Regions from separate parts of the Streptomyces sp. NPDC101234 genome, predicted to be linked through region 1. Evidence: riboswitches for the same ligand, from Rfam matches in the RefSeq annotation. Region 1 holds a riboswitch; each other region holds the start of a gene.
The links. Region 1 has a riboswitch for cobalamin ahead of ACIRR9_RS03240 (ribonucleoside-diphosphate reductase subunit alpha). Riboswitches for the same ligand answer to the same signal wherever they lie in the genome.
Positions count from the first base shown of each region.

Region 1 (3,491 bases):
CCAGGTTCACCGACCCCAGGTTGCAGACCGCCGTCTCGCCGTCGTCCGTGACCTCCAGGATCTCCGTGCAGAGGTTGGAGGAGTGGACGACATGGCCGGGGACGGCCGTCTGGTTCGCGGTGCGGTTGGCCGCGTCCTTGAAGGTCATCCAGCCGTTGCCGGTCTGCGCGAGGGTGCGCATCATCCGGCCGTACAGGTCACGGGCCGGGACCGTCTTGCGCGCGAGTCCGTCGGCCTCGGCCTTGCGGTAGGCCGCGTCGAACTCCTCGCCCCACAGGTCCACCAGCTCCGGGACATCGGCGGGGGAGAAGAGGGACCACTGCCCGTCGGCGTTCACCCGGCGCATGAACTCGTCCGGGATCCAGTGCGCGAGGTTCAGGTTGTGCGTACGGCGGGCGTCCTCACCCGTGTTGTCGCGCAGCTCCAGGAACTCCTCGAGGTCGGAGTGCCAGGTCTCCAGGTAGACCGCGGCCGCGCCCTTGCGCCGACCGCCCTGGTTCACCGCGGCGACCGAGGCGTCCAGGGTCTTCAGGAACGGCACGATGCCGTTGGAGTGTCCGTTGGTGCCGCGGATCAGCGAACCCCGGCTGCGGATCCGGGAGTACGACAGACCGATGCCGCCGGCGTGCTTGGAGAGGCGGGCGACCTGGTGGTAGCGGTCGTAGATGGAGTCCAGCTCGTCCTTCGGGGAGTCGAGGAGGTAGCAGGACGACATCTGGGGGTGCCGGGTGCCGGAGTTGAAGAGGGTGGGGGAGGAGGGGAGGTAGTCGAGGCGGCTCATCAGGCGGTAGAGCGCGGTGACTTCGTCCAGTGCGCGCGCGGTGTCGTCCTCGGCGAGACCGGCGGCCACCCGGAGCATGAAGTGCTGGGGCGTCTCGATCACGCGCCGGGTGATCGGATGCCGGAGCAGGTAGCGGCTGTGGAGCGTGCGGAGCCCGAAGTAGCCGAAGCGGTCGTCGGCGTCCGGGTCGACGAGGGCGTCCAGGCGGGCCGCGTGCAGCCGTACGAACTCGGCGGTCCGGTCGGCGATGAGCCCCTCCCGGTGCCCCACCGCCACGGACTCGGTGAAGGACGTCACGCCCTGCGAGGTGGCCTCGGCGCGGACGGAGACCGTGAGCAGACGGGCGGCCAGCCGCGAGTAGGCGGGGTCCTCCGAGATCAGGCCGGCGGCCGCCTCCGTGGCCAGCTCGCGCAACTCCGCTTCGTCGGCCCGCGCGGACCGGCCGCGCAGCGCGGCGGCGGCGACCCGGCCGGGGTCGGCGTCGGGGAGGTCGGCGGTCAGCTCGGTCAGGGTCCGCAGCAGCGCGGTTCCGGGACCGTCCTCTTCCACGGAGATGGTCGCTGAAACCGGGTCGGCTGGCGCGATGGTCACGTGGGGCTCTCCCTCGCTCGGCACAGGGCCTGGCGGAGGGCAGGAGGCAGCACACGGGCGAGCGCACGCGTGTCGCGTCCCCGGCCCACTCCACGAGGCCCGGACGTCAGAACACCCGGGCCGGATGGCCGGATGTGCTGTCGGCAGGTCCTCGGACTGACTCCTGCGCACAGATGTGCGCAAGTACACCGTTGCGGGACAGTTCCGGATTCGCACCGGATTCCCCTGTGGTGACAGCGAGCATGAGCATACATCTAGTGCCGGGCTGTCGTGTCACCCCCAGATGTTGTGTCGCGGTGGTGTCAGAGCGTCAGCTCGTAGGTGAGGAGAGTGATGTCGTCCAGCTCCGGCAGCGGATTCCAGTCCCGCTCGGGTGTGCGGACGAAGCCCAGCCGTTCGTAGATCCGGTGGGCGGCGAGCATGGTGCGCTGTGTGGAGAGCACGACGCGGAAGCAACCCGTGGTGGCACGGGCCCGCTCGACACAGGCACGTACGAGTGCCTCGCCGGCGCCCTGGCCCCGGGCCGCGCGGTCGACCGCGAGCATCCGGATCTCGGCCTCCCCGGGGCGCGCGATGTCGGCCATGGGACCACCGGCGGGGACGAAGGTGACTCCGCCGAGGAGACTGCCGTTCCGTACGGCCACGAGTATGTCGGCCGCGGCCGCCCGCCCGGCCACGTCTCTCAGCTCGCCCAGGTAGCTGTCGCTCTCCCCGAAGTCGAGAAGGCCGTCCCGGAGGTAGGCCTGAGCGGTGATCTCGCCGAGGGCTTCGTACTCGGCGGGGTCGGCCGGCCGGATCCTGATGTCCATGCCGCCGAGTCTGCCGGAGGCCCCCACTGCCCAGCCACGGTGTTTCCGCCGTGGTGCGGCCGGGTTGCGGGCAGCGGTGGGAGTGATTCCATGGAACTAGGTGTGGTCGCCCCCTCGGTTCCTTGGCCCCGAGCACAGATCTCGGAAGGAATTCGCCATGACGAGGGTCGTCCGTCACCCGCCCGGCAAGGAGCGGCCGCGCTCCGCGCAGATGGCGACACTTGGTCCGAGACGCGCGGGCAGCCGGGCCGGATGCCGACTCGCCCGCCACTGGCACTCCCTGATGATCCGTCTGGAGGCCCGCCGGGGGACCGCCCGCCCCAAGAAGTGGCGCAGATGGGCCTCCTACGCCAATGTCACCAGGCTGATCTGGCTGGTCGCCGTGCTCACGCTGCTCGCGTGGATCATCGAGGGCCTGTACATCGTGGGCGTGCACCACACCACCGAGTTCGAGCACTGGCGGGAGAAGAGCAAGGCGTTCGACATCGTCTTCAAGTTCGTCGGTCCGATACTCGCCGCTTCGATCGCCGCCGCGCTCTTCCTGTTCTGGTGGTACCGCTGGACCAAACGGCGTTACCTCACCAAGGCACTGCGGGACCCCGGCGGACTGGTGCCCACCGCCGGGCCCGACACCGCCGAGATCGTGGGCCGGGAGGAGATCGCCCAGGTCATCGCCGAGCGGCTGCGGGAGCGCGACACCCGTCGGCCGTATCTGCTCGTCGGCGGGGTCGGCGCGGGGAAGACCGCCGTCCTCGTACGGCTCACCGAACTCCTGGCCTGCCAGCACGCCGTACCGGTCCCGATCCGGCTGCGGGACGCGGGCGACGGAGCCGACCTGAACTTCGAACACCTGGCCAAGCGGCGCTTCACCGACGAGGCGCCCAAGGGCATCCTGGCGCGCAGCAAGACCGACCGGGTCTGGCAACAACTCCTCGCCGACGACAAGCCGGTCGTCCTCGCCGACGGGCTGGAAGAGGCCCTTCTGGACGACGGTCAGCAGCAGAACCGGGACAACGTCATCCGCCGGGCCATCGAACGTGCCCACGAGGAGAAGCTTCCGCTGGTCATCGCATCCCGTCCGCACAGTCCGCTGGAGAGCACCTCCGCCGCGATCGTCGAGCTGGAGCCGCTCGGCGAGGCGGCGGCGCTGCGCTTCGTCGAAGCGGGCGTACCGGACTCCGACGAGCGTCGGCTCGGCTGGATCGTGGAGACGGCGGAGGTGACCGATTCACCCATCTACCTCCACATCGCCCGTGAACTCCACCGGCGCGGAGCCCTGGAGCAGGATCGCCCGGGCGACGATCCGCGGC
Region 1 is NZ_JBIWOA010000001.1:693,783-697,273, forward strand. Features, by position in the region: gene ACIRR9_RS03240 (ribonucleoside-diphosphate reductase subunit alpha) at 1-1,372, opposite strand, end outside; cobalamin riboswitch at 1,497-1,629, opposite strand; gene ACIRR9_RS03245 (GNAT family N-acetyltransferase) at 1,675-2,181, opposite strand; gene ACIRR9_RS03250 (ATP-binding protein) at 2,339-3,491, shown strand, end outside.

Region 2 (3,491 bases), on a different contig from region 1:
CAGCGCGTAGTAGGCCGTGACCAGCCGGGCCACGTCGACGAGGTCCTCCGGAGCCGCCGGCCGGCCCGCTCGCTCATGCGGCATGAGTCCACTTCCTCCGCAGTCGTTGATCGATCGCTCGGCGCCCATCTTTCCTTGTCAGCGGCGGTGGACGCGAGTGCGGCACCGTCCGTACGCCGAAGACACGGCGGGTTCACGGCGGGTTCACAGCAGCCGCAGGGCCCCTGCGGGCCCGGCGGGCGCACACGAAAGGGCCCCCGGACGGTTCCGGAGGGCCCTCGCGTGTCGTTCGGTGAGCTGCGGACATCCGCCGTCAGTGTGCTGCGGACATCTTCCGTGCGGCGGCCGGAGCCCTCGCCGGCTTCGGGTTGAGCACGCGCTCGGCCAACTCGCCGAACAGCAGCCCGAATCCGCCCCACAGGGTCAGCTGGATGGCCAGTGCCGAGAGCCGGAACCGCCACAGCAGGGTGGCCGGGAAGTCCTTCGGCACCTCGTTGACGACCGGCAGGAACTGGTAGGCCAGCCCGATGACGACGGCGAACGCGACCACCGCGAGCACCGTCGCCCACCAGGTGCCCAGCCGTGGCTGGAGCCGCTTTCCCAGGATGGTCGCGGCGACCGCCAGCAGCACGCTGAGCAGCATCATCAGGAAGTAGAGGGTGGTGCGTTTCCCGATGGTGTCCGGGTCGCCCACCGACGGCGGGTTGGCCGGGTACTTCAGGAACGGCACCACGTACACGGCGAGCAGCGCGCAGCCCGACAGCAGCAGCGCCGTCGCCCGCGGCGAGAAACGCCCGACGCGGCCCAGGGCGAAGCAGAAGGCGAGTGCGGCGATACCGCCGAAGGCGACCCCGTACACCAGCACACCGGTGGCCAGGCCCGCGGTGGACTGCAGGGAGCGGGAGACGACCTCCATCTCGTGCTCGTGCGAGTGGGCGTCCTCGAAGCTGATCGCCTTGTCGACGTTCGGCTCACCCAGCAGGTAGGCGGCGACCAGGGCGAGCACGCCGGCGGCAAGGCCGGCGAGCATGCCCCGCACCAGGAGGTTCCGTACCGTTGCGGAGTTCATGTGATGTACGGCGTCCCTCGCGTCAGTGGCAGGGGAAACCGAGCAGATGGCGGGCGTCGTGCACCCACTCGTGGACGTCCGTGCCGTTGAACACGGAGGTGGCGCCCTGCTCGGCGCCGACGAAGTAGAGCAGGACGAGCATCAGGATGCCGAAGAAGACCGCCCAGGGAGCTATCGCGGACAGCGGCAGCTTGGCGGGAACGGCGGGGGTGTTGGCTGTCGGCGGAGCGACGGTCTGCGCCATGGCAGGACCTCCTCTGGGAGTTCGCGTCCCAACTCGGTGGTGCACATGACGACGGCCACGGGTCTGACTGGCAAGCGCCCGGGGGCTCTTGCATACAGTGGCGCGACCGTGCCGGATTCCCACCGGCTTCCGTCTCGCCGTCGTCGATATCGGACAGACCGTACCGCGTGTGGAAGGTACGGCCAAGACCGCGTCACCGGTCGTGATCTTCGTCTCGCGCCTGGTGGGCGGTCGGCGGCCCGGCTCATCCGGGCGGGGCGAGGCCCAGTTCGCGCTCGCCGAGCGGCGCGAAGAAGCGGTCGACGTCGGCGTCGGTGACCTCGGCGAGGGTGGCCGGGGACCAGTGCGGGTGGCGGTCCTTGTCGACGACCTGGGCACGGATGCCCTCGACCAGGTCATGGGTGGCGAGAGTTGCGCAGGAGACCCGGTACTCCTGGTCCAACACCTGCTCCAGCGAGCCGAGTCGCCGAGCCCGGCGCAGGGACTTCAGGGTCACCTTGAGAGAGGTCGGCGACCTGGTGAGCAGGGTCTCCGCCGCCTGCTTGGCGGCCGGGTCGCCGTGCGCCGACAGCCGCTGGACGATCTCCTCGACGGTGTCGGCCCGGTAGCAGGCGTCGATCCACGCACGGTGGCCGGCCAACTCCCCTTCGGGCGCCGACCGCACATGCCGAGCAAGCGCTTCCGGTACGGGCCGTTCGGCGAGGTCGTCGACGAAGGGCCGGATCGAGCCGGACGGCATGAAGTGGTCGGCGAGTCCGCACAGCAGGGCGTCGGCGGCGCCGATCTGTGCGCCGGTCAGGGCGAGATGGGTGCCCAGTTCGCCGGGGGCGAGGGCGAGCAGGCGGGTGCCGCCGACGTCGGGGACGAAGCCGATCCCGGTCTCCGGCATGGCGATCCGCGAGCGTTCGGTGGCGATCCGGACGCTGCCGTGCGCGGAGACGCCGACACCGCCGCCCATGACGATGCCGTCCATGATCGCGACATACGGCTTGGGGTAGCGGGCGATCCGGGCGTTGAGGTGGTACTCGTCGTACCAGAAGGCGGCCGCGGCGGTGCCGTCGCCGTCGCGGGCGTCGTCGTGGACGGCACGGATGTCACCGCCCGCGCACAGGCCGCGCTCCCCCGCGCCGGTGATGACGACGGTCTCGACGGCCGGATCGTGCTCCCAGGCGGTCAGGGCTTCGGCGATCCGCAGCACCATCGGGTGCGACAGCGCGTTGATCGCCTTCGGCCGGTCGAGGGTGATGTGTGCGGCCCGGCCGGTCGTGTGCAGCAGGACGTCGCTCATCCGGACGCCTCCGTCGGTTCGTGGGCCACGGTGACGCGCATGTTCTCGTCGGTTCCTTCCGGGTCGGGTGGACTCGTCGGTCACGGACGATCTTCTCGCGACCGGTCGGTCCGCAGCGCGACGGCCCGTCGGAGTGCGTCCCGGCAGGCCACGACGGCGGGGTGCCCGCCCCGCCCGCGGCGTACGGCGGTGAAGACACGGCGCCCGGCGGGGAGTTGCCGCAGCTCGGCCGTCACCCGCTGTCCGTCCCGGACCAGGTCGGGAAGGAAGGCGGCCGCGAGTCCCTCCTCCACGAGGCGGAGGTGCAGCAGCAGGTCGGTGGTCTCGAAGCGTACGTCCGGTTCGAAGCCCGCGTCGCGGCACACGCCCATGGACCAGTGCCGTGCCGGAGTTCCTTCGGGTTCCATCACCCAGGGGTGGCCGGCGAGTTGCCGCAGTTCCGTCCTCGGGCCGCCCGCCGAGGGCGGCAGGGCGAGGTGGAGGGGATCGTCGAGCAGGTCCTGCTGTTCGAGTTCGGCGGGCCGACGGTGGGGGTTGCCGGGGTACTCCTCGGCGAGGACGAGGTCGAAGTCGCGGGCCTGAAGTGCCGGGAGGGACTTTTCCGGCTCCATGTGGGTGACGTGGACGCGCAGGTGCGGATGGGCCTCGCGCAGCAGCCGGAGCGCGGCGGGGACCAGGACCAGGGCGGCCGTCTGGAACGAGGCGACGCGCAGGGTGCCGGTCAGGTCGGTGAGGGAGGTCTCGATGTCGGCCTCGGCGCGTTCCAGGCGCTCGAGGACGGCTTCGGTGTGGGCGACGAGGATCTCGGCCTGCTCGGTCAGGCGTACCCGCCGCCCGACCGGCTCCAGCAGCGGGACACCGACCTCGGCCTCCAGCTGGGAGAGCTGCTG
Region 2 is NZ_JBIWOA010000003.1:150,809-154,299, forward strand. Features, by position in the region: gene pgm (phosphoglucomutase (alpha-D-glucose-1,6-bisphosphate-dependent)) at 1-84, opposite strand, end outside; gene ACIRR9_RS07160 (CbtA family protein) at 314-1,069, opposite strand; gene ACIRR9_RS07165 (CbtB-domain containing protein) at 1,092-1,313, opposite strand; cobalamin riboswitch at 1,350-1,490, opposite strand; gene ACIRR9_RS07170 (enoyl-CoA hydratase/isomerase family protein) at 1,558-2,601, opposite strand; gene ACIRR9_RS07175 (LysR family transcriptional regulator) at 2,682-3,491, opposite strand, start outside.
Region 2: it holds a riboswitch for cobalamin, as region 1 does, so the genes downstream of both, ACIRR9_RS07165 (CbtB-domain containing protein) here and ACIRR9_RS03240 (ribonucleoside-diphosphate reductase subunit alpha) in region 1, are expected to answer to the same signal.

Region 3 (3,491 bases), on a different contig from region 1:
TTCGGCGACCCCGTGGTGGATCTCGTACCCCTCGACCCGCTCGCCGAGGGCCTCCCCGACGGGCCGGGTGAGTGTCTTCTCGCGGGCGAACCGGACGCGTACGGGCAGGATCCCCAGCCCGTCCACCTGCCCCCGCCGGCTCTCGACGTCGTCCTCGATGTGCTCGCCGAGGATCTGGAAGCCACCGCAGATGCCGAGGACCGGCCGCTGCTCGGCGGCCCTGCGCCGCAGCGCGTCCGCGAGGCCGCGCTCCCGCAGCCACTCCAGGGCCCGGACCGTCCCCCGGGTCCCCGGGACCACCACGAGATCGGCGTCGGCCAGCTCCTCCGGCCGGTCCACGAACCGCACCACGACACCGGGTTCGGCGGCCAGCGCGTCCACGTCCGTGAAGTTGGACATCAGCGGGATGGCGCACACGGCGACCCGCAGCACGTCCTCGCCGACGGGCGGGGCGGTGTTCGACTCACGGACGGTCCCGCGCAGGGAGACCCGGAGCCCGTCCTCCTCGTCGATGCCGAGGCCGTGCCGGAAGGGGAGGACGCCGTACGTCTGTCGTCCTGTCAGCCCGTGCAGCATGTCGAGGCCGGGCTCCAGCAGGGAGACGTCGCCGCGGAACTTGTTGACGAGGAACCCGGCGACGAGGGCCTGGTCCTCCGGCGAGAGCAGGGCGACGGTGCCGAAGAACGACGCGAACACGCCCCCGCGGTCGATGTCGCCCACCACCAGCACGGGGAGCCGCGCGTTGCGCGCGATCCCCATGTTCACGATGTCGGTCCGGCGCAGATTGATCTCGGCCGGACTGCCCGCCCCCTCACAGATCACCGCGTCATACGTGCCCCGCAACTCGGCGAGACAGTCGAGCACGGTCCCGAGCAGCTTCTGCTGCCGCCCGCCGTGGTATCCGCGCGCGCTCAGCTCACCGACCGGCTTGCCCAGCAGCACGACCTGACTGCTCTGCTCGCCACCGGGCTTGAGCAGCACGGGGTTCATCAGCGCGGTCGGCTCGACCCGGCAGGCCTGCGCCTGCATGGCCTGCGCCCGCCCGATCTCGGCCCCCTCGCGCGTCACGAAGGAGTTGAGGGACATGTTCTGCGCCTTGAAGGGCGCGACCTTGACGCCCTGTCGCACCAGCCACCGGCAGATACCCGCGGTGACGACACTCTTGCCGGCGTCCGAGGTGGTGCCGGCGACGAGAAGACCACCGTTCATGACGTACGTCCCTTCCGTCCCTTCGCGGCGAGGCGCGCGGCGACGGTCACGCCGAGCGCGAGCAGACCGACACGACGGGAGAGCCGTACCGCCCGCCGGATGTCCGCGACCTCCACGGCCCGCCCCTGCGTGTTCAGCACGGGCCGGTGCTCGACCCGTCCCGCATACGACAACGTCCCCCCGAGCCGCACCCCCAACGCCCCCGCGAACGAAGCCTCCACGGGCCCCGCGTTGGGACTCGGATGCCTGGCCGCGTCGGCCCGCCAGGCCCGTACGGCTCCACGGGCATCCCCACCGGCGGCCGTCGCCAGCACGGCCGTCAGCCGCGCCCCCGGCCACCCGGCGACGTCGTCCAGCCGTGCGGAAGCCCACCCGAACCGCCGGTACCGGGCCGACCTGTGCCCGACCATGGCGTCCAGGGTGTTGACGGCGCGGAACCCCACCAGCCCCGGCACACCGGCCAGGGCTCCCCACACCAGCGCGCCCACGACCGCGTCACTGGTGTTCTCGGCGACGGACTCCACGACGGCACGGGCGATCCCGTCGGCGTCCAGGGCCTGCGGATCCCGTCCGCACAGATGCGGCAGCCGGGCACGGGCGGCCTCGACGTCCCCCGCCTCCAGGGCCCGCCCGATGGTCCGCGCCTCGCGCGCGAGCGACGTCCCGCCGACAACCGCCCATGTGGCAGCGGCGGTCAGCGCGACGGAAGCGGTGGTCGACGGTCGTACGACCCGCTGGGCCACGGCCCCCAGAGCCACGGCGCCGCCGGCGCACACGGCGGTGTGCAGAGCGCCCCACCCGCGATCGTCCCGCCACAGCACCTTTTCCACGGCCCCGGCCGCCCGTCCGAACACGGCGACCGGATGCCCCCGGCGCGGATCGCCGAGCAGCAGATCACCGAGAAGGCCGGCGGCGGCGCCGTACGCGAAGACGCGATCGGCACCCATCGGCTCAGCCGGCCGTGGGGTCGGGGACGAGCCGGGTACTGAACCTCGATCGGCAGCCGCACATGGCGTTATGTCCTCACTCAGGGTGTCCGCGCCCTGGTTCGACGAGACCGGCGGTGAGAGTTCCTGGCTCCCGGGGCTACCTACCCCGGTGACAGTGGCGGGACCGCGCCGGATTCACACCGGCTTCCTCTCTTGCCGCCGTACATGGCTCCGGCAGTCCACCATGCCCCCGGAAGACCCGTCAACTTGCCGTTGACCTGCGAGGGGAGAGTGTGCGAAGGCCCACATCGGGTGCCCTGCGGGGCTCCTGGGACATGCCGAAGGCTCCTTCCCGAGCGGGTCGGGGAGGAGCCTTGTCGGTCGTGTCCGGGTCTCGGCGGCGACGGTCCCGGTCAGGCCTTCGCCACGATCAGGTGGATGCCGTACGCCACAGCTGCCGCGCAGGCCGCGAAGCAGACGTAGGCGGCCGTCACGGCCAGGGCCGCGGAGTTGCCCTGGGCCGTGGCGCGGGCGCGGGCGGAGAGGCCCTTGATGCCGAGGGTGAAGAGGGCCACCAGGCCCACGGTGGCCACGAGGCTGACGCCGAAGACGGAGCCGATGGCTGCCCAGTCGATGCTCATGTTGGTTCTTCCTCGGGGTCAGACGGTGGCGGCCGGGTCGGTCGCGGCAGCGGCGGCGGGGGAGGGGATGGTGGCCGTGAGGCCGTCGGTCACCGGGCCCGCGGGCGGGGGAGTGACCGCGGCGATCGCCGTGGTGACCACGCCGGCCGGTTCCTCGGCCGCGGTGTCGTTGACGTTGGCGCTGTCCACGACCTCGCGGCGGGAGAGCTTCCAGATCGCCGCGCCGGCGGCCACCAGGAAGACGCCGACGGCCGCCGTGCCCCAGTCGCCGAGGTCCGTCACGGACTCGGCGAGCGCGCCGACCAGTGCGGCCGCCGGGAGGGTGAGCACCCAGGCGACGAGCATGCGGGTCGCGGTGGACCAGCGGACGGTGCCGCCCTTGCGGCCCAGGCCCGCGCCCATCACCGAACCGGAGACGACGTGCGTGGTGGAGAGGGAGAAGCCGAGGTGGGAGGAGGCCAGGATGGCGGTGGCCGCGCTGGTCTGGGCGGCGAAGCCCTGCTGCGGCTGAAGGTCGGTCAGGCCCTTGCCCATGGTGCGGATGATGCGCCAGCCGCCGATGTAGGTGCCGAGCGCGATGGCCAGACCGGCGGAGAGGATGACCCAGGTGGGAGGGTTCGAGCCGGGGGCGATGGAACCGCCCGCGATCAGCGCGAGGGTGATGATGCCCATCGTCTTCTGCGCGTCGTTGGTGCCGTGCGCGAGCGAGACC
Region 3 is NZ_JBIWOA010000028.1:77,574-81,064, forward strand. Features, by position in the region: gene ACIRR9_RS39285 (cobyric acid synthase) at 1-1,209, opposite strand, end outside; gene ACIRR9_RS39290 (cobalamin biosynthesis protein) at 1,206-2,156, opposite strand; cobalamin riboswitch at 2,256-2,398, opposite strand; gene ACIRR9_RS39295 (hypothetical protein) at 2,552-2,779, opposite strand; gene ACIRR9_RS39300 (anion permease) at 2,798-3,491, opposite strand, start outside.
Region 3: it holds a riboswitch for cobalamin, as region 1 does, so the genes downstream of both, ACIRR9_RS39290 (cobalamin biosynthesis protein) here and ACIRR9_RS03240 (ribonucleoside-diphosphate reductase subunit alpha) in region 1, are expected to answer to the same signal.

Region 4 (3,491 bases), on a different contig from region 1:
AGCGTCACCCGGGGCCTGCCGAGCACGTCCGCGCGGATCACCGCGTCCAGCAGGTCACGGCTGCACACGATCATGTTGTGCCGGGAGTCGGTGAACCGCCGGAACCAGTGTCCCGAAGGCGCCTTGCTGACCAGGTCCTTCATCACGTCGATGAGTCCGGCGCCCTTGCCGACGAGTTCGCCGGTGATGCCGGGGAGCAGGTCTTCGAGGGCGGCCACGCCGCCCGACCACAGGAGATGGGCGTGTCTGGCCTGCGGCAGCCCCTTGCGGTGTGCGGGGCCCGCGGGCAGCCGGTCGGCCTCGACGACGGTGACCTCGTCGAAGCGGGTGGCGAGGACCGAGGCGGCGAGCAGTCCGGCGGTGCTGCCGCCGATGACGATCGCGGTACGACGGACCGCTGCGGTGGCTCTGTCAGACATGAGTGCTGAGGCTTTCTGCGACATCCGCCCCCTGTTCGAGGAGGGCGGTTCCGACCCGGGTGGACTGAAATGCACGGGCGCTCGGCTCAGTTGGCGGCGGCACCCTCGAAGGCGGCGCCGAGCAGTTCGGCGACGACCCCGACGGGGATTCCGGTGCGGCAGGACAGCTCCCCCAGCCGTTCCGGTACGCCGGTCAGCGGGGCATGGGCGTCGCTCACCAAGGTCCCCCTGGACGTGCGTCGTCGGTCGGTCGGCCGAGCAGTCGCGAGGCTATCGAATCACCCGTGCCGCCCACCAGACGCGACAACCCATCCCGCCCGCCGGCAGTACCGCCGGCGTGGTCGGCCCCGACAGCCGCTCCATCACCAGGTCGGTCCGGGAGCCGGAGGGCCGCACCCGGGGCACCGGGTATCCGTGCTCCCATGCGTACGTCATCAGCGCGCCCTTGGCCGCCGAGTCCCCCGGTCGCCCCGCTCACGGCGCAGCACCCACGCCTCGTCGATCTCGTACACATCGGCCGAACGCCCCGAGCCGAGCAGTCTCCCCGTCATGGCGCGACCATGACGAAACGGTCTCCGCACAGCCGCCCCTCAGCTTCTTGTTGACGCCCGGTAAAGTAGCGGGGTCGTCATCACCCGTACGGGGGGAAGCCGGTGTAATTCCGGCGCTGACCCGCAACCGTGAGCCGTTCCGTGCGGCGAGCCGGACTGCCCCGCGCGGACGTTGATCGGCTCAGGTGCGCCGGTGTCCGTCGGCGCACGGCACCGTCGAGGTTACGGAGCCGAGCCGCCGGGGTGTCCCGTGCTGCCCGGCTCCCCCACAGGGAGAGGCACCCGCCGACCATGAACGTCCTCCGCCGCAGCGCCGCGGTGCTGGCCGCCACCGCCGTCATCGGCGCCGCCATGCCCACGATGACCGCACTGGCCGCCGACGATCCGTCCCCGTCCGCCTCCGCGGTGCTCCCGTCGGGGCTGTACGGCAGCACGGACCCCAAGTACGACGGCGTCTGGCGCCAGTCGCTCGCCCTGCTCGCCCAGCACACGGTCGGGGTGACCCCGGCCGCGAAGGCGGTGGACTGGCTGGCCGGGCAGCAGTGCGCGAACGGCGCGTTCGCCGCGTTCCGCGCCGAGCCGACGGCGGCCTGCGACGCCAAGGTGACGGTCGACACGAACAGCACGGCGGCCGCCGTACAGGCACTGAAGGCGGTCGGCGGCCACGACTCCGCCGTGGGCAAGGCCGTGACCTGGCTGAAGTCGCAGCAGAACAAGGACGGCGGCTGGGGCTACGCCCCTGGCTCGCCCAGCGACACCAACTCCACCGGTGTGGTCATCGGCGCCCTCGCGGCGGCCGGCGCGAGCGCGGACCGGACGCCGTACGACCTGCTGGCCAAGTGGTCCATCCCCTGCGACCAGGACGGTGGCGGTGGCGGTGGCCTCGCCTACCAGCCGGACAAGACGGGGAAGCTGTCCGCCAACGCGGACGCCACGGCCGCCGGGGTGCTCGGCGCCCTCGGCAAGGGGTTCGCGGCGACGGCCGGCAAGGCCCCGGCGGAGGGATACATCTGCGCCAACTCCGACAAGGCCCTCACCCGGGAGGAGGTGGCCCGCAACGGCGCCGAGTACCTCGCGGACGCCGTGCACGAGAAGGGCTACCTGGTCTCCGCGCTCCCCGGTGCCAAGCCCCAGCCGGACTACGGCAACACCGCCGACGCGGTCGTCGCCATGGCCGCGCAGGGCTGGACGAAGCCGGCGAAGAAGCCGTACGCCTGGCTGACGGCGAACTCCGCGCAGTGGGCGAAGCAGAGCGGGCCCGCGGCCTACGCCGAGCTGATCTTCGCGGCGCATGCGATGGGCGCGGATCCGCGCGACTTCGGCGGTACGGACCTGGTGACGGCGCTGAACGCGACGGGACCGGCCCCGCGGGCGGCTGCCGCCGAGCACACCGGGGCGAAGAAGTCGTCGGGCACCGGTGTGTGGTGGATCGTCGGCACGGGTCTCGTCGCGGGTATCGGCATCGGCTTCCTGTTCAGCGGCCGCCGGAAGCAGCGGCAGCTGTGACCGCCGTCCGCCGGGCCGCGCTGCTGCTCATGACCGCGCTCCTGGTCTGGGGGACCGCGGCGGGGCCGGCCCAGGCCGCCGGTTACCGCTACTGGTCCTTCTGGGAGCGGGACGGTTCGCGCTGGACGTACGCCACGCAGGGCCCCTCGACCGCGCAGCCCGCCGACGGTGCGGTGGAGGGTTTCCGCTTCGCGGTGAGCGAGGACTCGGCGGACGCGTCGCGGCCGCGCGGGGCGGCGGACTTCGGGACGATCTGCGCGGACACGCCGGCAGTGCGGGGCAAGAAACGGGTCGCGCTGGTCATCGACTTCGGTACGACGGCGGACGCGCCGTCCGGCGAGCGGCCGCCGGCGGGGCGGACGGTGTGCGCGGTGGTGTCCGGGGACGCGACGACGGCGGAGGCGCTGGCCGCTGTGGCGAAGCCGTTGCGGTACGACACGAACGCGTTGTTGTGTGCGATCGCCGGGTATCCCGAGAAGGGGTGCGGAGAGAAAGTGGCGGCGAGTGGTACGTCGGGCAGCGGGCCGTCTGTTGGGCTGCTGGCCGGGGTGGGAGTGGTCGTGGTGTTGGCCGCGGGGGCGGTCTGGCAGGCGCGGCGGCGGAAGGATGCGTGATCGTCACAGTGCGGGTGCGTGGGGGCTGGTCGCGCCCACGCGGCGGAGCCGCATATGTCTCAGCCCCGCGCCCCTGAAGGGGCGCCGCAGTCACGTCGGCCACAACGCGCCGCCCCGCCGCACGCGGACCCTTCACCCCGGCGCCTGGTGGCTCTGGTCGCTCTTCCTCGGGGTTGCCGCGTCCCGTACCGGCAACCCTCTGCTCCTCGCCCTCCTCATCGCGGTGACCGGCTACGTCGTCGCCGTCTGCCGGAGCCGGGCGCCCTGGGCGCGGTCCTACTCCGCCTTCGCCAGGCTCGGCCTCGCCGTGCTCCTCGTCCGTCTCGCCTTCACCGTGGTCCTCGGCTCCCCGATCCCCGGCTCGCACACCCTTCTCACCCTCCCCGAAGTCCCCCTCCCCC
Region 4 is NZ_JBIWOA010000005.1:218,414-221,904, forward strand. Features, by position in the region: gene ACIRR9_RS11650 (NAD(P)/FAD-dependent oxidoreductase) at 1-419, opposite strand, end outside; gene ACIRR9_RS11655 (hypothetical protein) at 506-637, opposite strand; gene ACIRR9_RS11660 (hypothetical protein) at 690-854, opposite strand; cobalamin riboswitch at 1,025-1,149, shown strand; gene ACIRR9_RS11665 (prenyltransferase/squalene oxidase repeat-containing protein) at 1,262-2,476, shown strand; gene ACIRR9_RS11670 (SCO2322 family protein) at 2,473-3,090, shown strand; gene ACIRR9_RS11675 (energy-coupling factor transporter transmembrane component T) at 3,083-3,491, shown strand, end outside.
Region 4: it holds a riboswitch for cobalamin, as region 1 does, so the genes downstream of both, ACIRR9_RS11665 (prenyltransferase/squalene oxidase repeat-containing protein) here and ACIRR9_RS03240 (ribonucleoside-diphosphate reductase subunit alpha) in region 1, are expected to answer to the same signal.